DNA from 2 places in the Pseudomonas sp. C11 genome. Region 1 is predicted to be linked to the other one. Evidence: riboswitches for the same ligand, from Rfam matches in the RefSeq annotation. Region 1 holds a riboswitch; the other holds the start of a gene.
What was found. A riboswitch is a leader RNA that binds a small molecule or an ion and turns the genes downstream of it on or off. The one in region 1 is predicted to bind cobalamin.

Region 2: linked by a shared signal. The riboswitch ahead of cobW (cobalamin biosynthesis protein CobW) and the one ahead of cobO (cob(I)yrinic acid a,c-diamide adenosyltransferase) in region 1 are both predicted to bind cobalamin.

The regions. Positions count from the first base shown of each region.
Region 1 covers NZ_JAWIIP010000004.1:88,218-91,781, reverse strand. The annotation lists gene VC352_RS08250 (diguanylate cyclase) at 1-421, opposite strand, end outside; gene VC352_RS08245 (hypothetical protein) at 461-655, shown strand; cobalamin riboswitch at 890-1,100, shown strand; gene cobO (cob(I)yrinic acid a,c-diamide adenosyltransferase) at 1,276-1,887, shown strand; gene VC352_RS08235 (cobyrinate a,c-diamide synthase) at 1,887-3,179, shown strand; gene bluB (5,6-dimethylbenzimidazole synthase) at 3,176-3,564, shown strand, end outside.
Region 2 covers NZ_JAWIIP010000007.1:207,291-210,854, forward strand. The annotation lists gene cobM (precorrin-4 C(11)-methyltransferase) at 55-810, opposite strand; gene VC352_RS13430 (cobalamin biosynthesis protein) at 807-1,244, opposite strand; cobalamin riboswitch at 1,331-1,526, shown strand; gene cobW (cobalamin biosynthesis protein CobW) at 1,621-2,670, shown strand; gene cobN (cobaltochelatase subunit CobN) at 2,798-3,564, shown strand, end outside.

The DNA.
Region 1 (3,564 bases):
GACGGATGCGGTGCTCGACCTCGTAGGCTTCGGTGCGTTGTTCCAGGTGGTCGATTATGGTGGCCTGAACGCGGGCGAGATCGTCCGGATGGATGCGTTTGTAGCTGTCGTGAATGTCGTCGCCGATTTCATGCTCGGCATAGCCGATCAACGCCTTCCAGCGTGGCGAGTAGTGAATGCGATCCTTGTTCAGGTCGCGATCCCAGATGCCGGTGTTACTGCCGTCGATGGCGAGCGCCATGCGTTGTTCCCGGCGCATCAGGGCTTGCTGTTCCCAGGTGATTGTCAGCAGCGTGTCGAGGCTGCTGACGATATCGCTCAGTGCCGTCTGATCGCTGTCATCGGGCGTTTGCGCGCGCTCGTGGAAAAGGCACAGCAAAGCCTTGCCGGCCGCCAGCGGGAGCAGGCTCAGGGCCTGCACGGAATCCGGCGGATCCATCCCGAGCTGACGGGCGATCGCTTGCCGATCTACGAGATGTCGTGCGGTTTCGGGCCACTGCCCTGGGTGCTGGGCGGGCGTATCGGCAAGTGGCTGTCCGCTGAACGCGACGACGTGAGCCTGATGCGGCGCTTTCTCCAGCACGAGCGCCGTGGAGGCATGCGTGTGCGTGCAGGCGAGCCGCAGCAGTGGCAAGCAGGCTTGCGCAAGAGGTGAATGCGACCCGTTGAAGGCAAACGTGAACAGCATTGGGACTCCACGTTCGTGAAAATGGGTGGCGCGAATAGGGGTTCAGGATTTGGTGCGAGCGGAATCTGCCGTCGCGCGCAGGCTTTGAGTTCGGTTATGGGCATTAGTTTAGGCGCGAGGGCGCATTGTGCCATTAATCCGGGTGCATGGGCGGAGACGGCGCAGCGCCGAAGATTGACGCGCAGCCCTGCCAGCCTCTACCCTGCGCGCCTTGCTTCAGGTGCCCCGCGTCGCTGTAACCGGCGACCGAGGGGGGAAACAGGGAAGCCGGTGCGCATGCCGGCGCTGCCCCCGCAACGGTAGGTGAGTCAAACGCCGCTTCAGGCCACTGTGCAAGGCACGGGAAGGCGCGGCGGGGTGCCATTGGCGTCGCTCACGAGCCCGGAGACCGGCCTGTCGCAGTTTCACGGCATCGCGGAGGGCGCTGTCCGGCTTACGCCCCGGTTCAACCGGGGCGTTCGTGTTTGCGTCTTCCGCCTGCCTGACCAGCCACCAGCGCCTGGAGACGTCGCGTGCACTCGCATGCTTCCTCACCATCGTCGCACCTTCGAATGACGGTGCCGGCGCCTGATGTACGGGAACACAGCATGAGCGAATCCGCCGAACGCGATGCCCGCCACAAGGCGCGCATGCAGCGCAAGAAAGCCCTGATCGACGAGAAGATTGCCCAGGCCCAGGATGAATATGGCCTGTTGCTGGTGCATAGCGGCAATGGCAAGGGCAAGAGCAGCAGTGCCTTCGGTATGGTCGCGCGTGCCCTCGGTCACGGCATCAAGGTTGGTGTGGTGCAGTTCATCAAGGGCGCGGCCAGCACCGGCGAAGAAACCTTCTTTCGCCGCTTCCCCGAGGAAGTCAGCTATCACGTGATGGGCGAGGGCTTCACCTGGGAAACCCAGGATCGCCAGCGCGACATCGCCAAGGCGCAGGAGGCATGGGCCGTGGCCCGGCGCCTGCTCAGCGATGAATCCGTTGGCCTGGTGGTGCTGGATGAGCTGAACATCGCCCTCAAGCACGGCTATCTCGAACTGGACGCGGTGCTGGCCGATATCGAGGCCCGGCCACTGCTGCAGCACGTGGTGGTGACCGGCCGGGGCGCCTTGCCGGGGATGATCGAGGCGGCCGATACGGTCACCGAGATGAGCCTGGTCAAGCATGCCTTCAAATCCGGGGTGAAGGCGCAAAAAGGCATCGAATTCTGATGACGACACGTCACTGCCCGGCGCTGCTGATCGCCGCGCCGGCGTCCGGCCAGGGCAAGACCACCGTTACCGCAGCGCTGGCGCGCCTGCACACCCGGCAGGGGCGCAAGGTGCGGGTGTTCAAATGCGGCCCGGACTTTCTCGACCCGATGATCCACGCCCGTGCCAGCGGCGCGCCGGTGTATCAGCTCGATCTGGCCATGGTCGGCGAGGCGGAGAGCCGTCGTCTGCTGTGGCAGGCCGCTGGCGAGGCCGATCTGATTCTGATCGAAGGGGTGATGGGCCTGTTCGACGGCAAACCCTCGGCCGCCGACTTGGCGCGCCACTTCGGTGTGCCGGTGCTGGGGGTGATCGATGGTGCGGCGATGGCGCAGACCTTCGGCGCGCTGGCCCATGGCCTGGCCACCTTTCAGCCGGATCTGCCCTTTGCCGGTGTGCTGGGCAACCGCGTTGCCAGTAGCCGTCATGGCGATATCCTGCGTGATGCCCTGCCGTCGAGCATTCGCTGGTTCGGCGCCTTGCCGCGCAGCGCCGCGGTGGAGTTACCCAGCCGCCATCTGGGCCTGGTGCAGGCGGGCGAGTTGGCGGATCTGGATGCGCGCCTGGACGCCGCCGCCGATGCGTTGGCGGCCAGTGCCGATGTCGATCTGCCGCCAGCGGTGAGCTTTGCTGCGCCGCAGATCGACGAGCCTGCGCCCCTGTTGAACGGTGTGCGCATCGGCGTGGCGCACGATGCCGCGTTCGCCTTCCTGTATCAGGCCAACCTCGACCTGCTGCAGGTGCTCGGCGCCGAGCTGTGCTACTTCTCGCCGCTGGCCGATAGCGAGCTGCCCGAGGTGGACAGCCTTTACCTGCCCGGCGGCTATCCCGAGCTGTACCTGGCCGAGCTGGAAGCCAATCAGGCCATGGCGGCGGCGATCCATGCCCATCATCAGGCCGGCAAACCGTTGCTCGCCGAATGTGGCGGCATGCTCTATCTGCTCGACGAGTTACGGGACAAACAAGGAGCCAGCGGGCGCATGCTCGGTCTGCTGGCCGGCAGCGCCGCGTTGCAACCGCGCCTGACTGCGCTGGCCTTGCAGGCAGTGACGCTACCGGAAGGCGAGCTGCGTGGGCATAGCTACCATCATTCGCGCCTGGACAGCCCGCTAGAGCCGCTGGCGCTCGGTCGCTGCCCGAATGGCAAGCCAGTGGCCGAAGCGGTCTATCGTCTCGGCCGGCTGACCGCCAGCTACATCCACTTCTATTTGCCGTCCAACCCGGAGGCGGCCGCCGCGCTGCTGCGCCCATGAGCGAGCACGCGTTCAGCCCCGAGGAGCGCGCGGCGGTGTACCGCGCCATCGCCGAGCGTCGCGACATGCGTCATTTCGCCGGTGGCGAGGTGCCGCCCGAGGTTCTGGCGCGCCTGCTCGAAGCGGCGCACCACGCGCCCAGCGTTGGGTTGATGCAGCCCTGGCGCTTTTTGCGTATCAGCGATCCGCAACTGCGTGAGGCGGCTCATGCGTTGGTGGAGGCCGAGCGGGTGCGTACCGCCGAAGCCTTGGGCGAGCGCAGCGACGCGTTCATGCGCCTGAAGGTCGAGGGCATTCGTGATTGCGCCGAGCTGCTGGCCGTGGCGCTGATGGACGGGCGCGAAGCGCATATCTTCGGCCGACGAACGCTGCCGGAAATGGATAT
Region 2 (3,564 bases), on a different contig from region 1:
TGAAAGCCATACATAGCAAGGCTTTCAGCGCTTTGTACGGTTTCTCGCCAGAGTTCAATCAGTGCCGGGACGGTAGAGGTGCCGATGCGCTGCGTCATACAGCGCAGATTCCGCGAAGGCACCTGGATCGAGTACGCGACCGACCAGGATCAGCGCCGTGCGGCGGAAGTCCTTGGCGGCGACCCTCTCTTCGATATCGGTCAGTGTGCCCAGCACCCAGTCCTGATCCGGCCAGCTCGCTCTGTGGATAACCGCGATGGGGCAGTCGGCGCCATAGTGCGGCAGCAGTTTGTCGACGATGGCCGGCAGATGGCGTACACCGAGGTGGATGGCCAGGGTTGCGCGGTGCCGCGCCAGGTCATGCAGTTGCTCGCCCTCAGGCATCGGCGAAGTGGTGCCGTAGCGGGTAAGAATCACCGTCTGGGCGATGCCCGGCAGAGTCAGCTCGGATTCCAGCAACGCCGCACAGGCAGCGGTGGCGGTAACGCCGGGAATGATCTCGAAGGGGATGCCGAGCGCGCGCAGCTCGCGAATCTGTTCGCCAATGGCGCCGTACAGCGACGGGTCGCCCGAGTGCACGCGGGCCACGTCCAGGCCGCGCTTATGGGCCTGGTGCAGCAGCGTGATGATCTCGCCCAGGTTCAGCTCGGCAGTGTTCACCACCTGTTCGGCGCTGTGGCCCTGCAGCACCGCCTCGGGCACCAGCGAGCCGGCGTAGAGAATCACCGGGCACGAGCGGATCAGGCGTTGCCCCTTGACGGTGATCAGTTCGGGGTCGCCGGGGCCAGCACCGATAAAGTAGACGGTCATGCAGGTTCTCTATCGAAGGTGGCCAGTGCACAGGTGGCGCTGGCACTACGGTTTTTCTCGCCGAGCAGGCAGGGCGATGCGCCCATGCGCGCTGCCAGTGCGAGGGCACAAGGCTCCGCTACGGCGGGACTGCCTGTGGCTGCCTGGGTCAATGCATTGCCGGCGGTCAAGGCCTGATAGGGGCTCAGTTGCTCGGGGGCGAAAAACACCAACTCAAGGGCCAGGTGCTCAGCCAGTTCATGCAGGCTGGCTTCGTCGCGCTTGTGGGCGATGCTGGCCAGGCCGACTATGTTGTCCACCGTCAGCTCATGCTGGGCCAGGCTGTGGATAAGCAGGTCGATCAACTCGTCCAGGCTGCAGCCACGGCGACATCCCAGCCCGGCAACGACCTGGATCGATGAGGCAGAAGGATGATCGGAGGTGGTCGGCAACATGAGTGACATTCGGACTGAGCGGTGGCGTAGCTCATCATGGCACCTGCCAGCGGTCAACCGCGATTGACCGGCCGCCGTGGCCTGCGTAGCCTTCTCGCTTTCGAGGTTCTTCCCGGCATGGCGCCGAGGAGCTAAGAGGGAACAGGGTCGATGCCCTGGCTGCCCCCGCAACTGTGAACGGTCGTAAACCCTTCGATACACCACTGCCTCAGGCGGGAAGGTGAAGGATGCGCAACGCGCACGCCGTGAGCCAGGAGACCTGCCTCGACAGACCAGCCATTTGCTCGGACGGGGTGATCCGACGCGGCCAGCACGCCCTTGTGTGCCCGCCTGCGCGTACCCGTCCGCCGAACCTACCGACGCCACGGGGCCCTTGATGAAAACCCTCGCCAAACTGCCTGTCACCATCGTCACCGGTTTTCTCGGTGCCGGCAAAACCACCCTGCTGCGCCACCTGCTGGCCAATGCCGGCGGCCGCCGTATCGCGGTGATCGTCAACGAGTTCGGTGAACTGGGCATCGATGGCGAGATCCTCAAGCAGTGCTCCATCGGCTGCAGCGAGGAGGAGGCCAATGGCCGAGTTTTCGAACTGGCCAACGGCTGCCTGTGCTGCACCGTGCAGGAAGAGTTCTTCCCGGTGATGCGTGAGCTGGTGGCGCGCCGCGGCGATCTCGACCATATCCTCATCGAGACCAGTGGTCTGGCATTGCCCAAGCCGCTGGTGCAGGCCTTCAACTGGCCGGAAATCCGCAACGCCTGCACGGTCGACGCGGTAATTACCGTGGTCGACAGCCCTGCAGTGATCGCCGGCACCTTCGCTGCCTTCCCCGACCAGGTGGACGAGCAGCGCAAGCTCGACCCCAACCTCGACCACGAGTCGCCGCTGCACGAGCTGTTCGCCGACCAACTGGCCAGCGCCGACCTGGTGATCCTCAACAAGGCCGACCTGCTCGACGCCGAGGCGCTCGCTGCCGTGCGCGCCGAGGTGGCCGAGGAGTTGCCGCCAGCGGTCAAGGTGATCGAGGCGCACGGTGGTGAGCTGCCGCTGGACGTGCTGCTGGGCCTGAACAGCGAAACCGAGCTGCATATCGAAAATCGCCGCACCCATCACGACGATGAAGACGACGACCACGATCACGAGGAATTCGACTCGTTCCACGTGGAACTACCGGAAACAGAGGAGCCGCGCCTGCTCGCCGCACTGAAAGACGCTGTGGCCAAGTACGGCATCCTGCGGGTGAAAGGTTTCGCAGCGATCCCTGGCAAACCCATGCGCCTGCTGGTGCAGGGTGTGGGCCAGCGCTTTGACCGTCACTTCGACCGCGCCTGGCTGGCTGACGAGCCGCGTGTCAGCCGCCTGGTGGTGATCGGCCAGCAGCTTGACCGCTCGGCCATCGAGGCCGAGCTGAAAGCGGCGCTGGCCTGATACAGAGCGTAGGGCGTACTCGATCGTAGGGCGGACTCAGGAGCGAAGCGAACAGTCCGCCGGATAACTGAGTACACCCTACGGCGCTAAGACCAATCGCGGCTAAAGCCCCTCCCACAGAGCGAATATGCACTTACTGCGCACCCAACCCGGCGCCCAACTGCCGGCTGACAGCATCGCCGACCTTGGCCAGACGCCTGCCGAGCTGGTGATCCTGTGCACGGGCGATTCGCATCTGTCGTTGCTGGCTGAAGCCGCCCGGCAACTGCCTGAGGACTACCCCAGCCTGCGCCTGGCCAGCCCGGCGCAGCTGAGCAACAACGCCTCGGTGGACTACTACGTCGAGCAGGTGCTGCAGCACGCCAAGGTCATCCTGATCTCGGTGCATGGAGGGGTCAGCTACTGGCGCTACGGTGTGGAGCGCCTGGTTGAGCTGGGCGCGCGCGGCGCCACGGTGATCATGGTGCCGGGCGACGACAAGCCCGACCCGGAGTTGAATGCCCTCGGCAATGTCGGTGAAGAAGACAGCCAGCGCCTCTGGCAGTACCTGCGCCAGGGCGGCTTGGAGAATGCCCGCCAGTTGTTCCGCTGCATCGGCAACCGCTGGCTGAGCCGGGACGACACGTGGCAGGAGCCGCAACCGCTGCCGCGCGTCGGCCTCTATCACCCGCAGCGCAGCCCGGCGGCGCTGGCTGACTGGCAGGCGCAGTGGCAACCGGAGGCGCCCGTGGTGGCGCTGCTGTTTTACCGCAACCATGTGCAATCGGCGAACACCGCCTTCGTCGATACCTTCTGCCAGCACCTTATCGCGCAGGGGCTCAACCCACTGCCGATTGCCGTGGCCAGCCTCAAGGAGGCGGCCTGCCTGGATCAGGTGCAGACCTGGCTGGACGA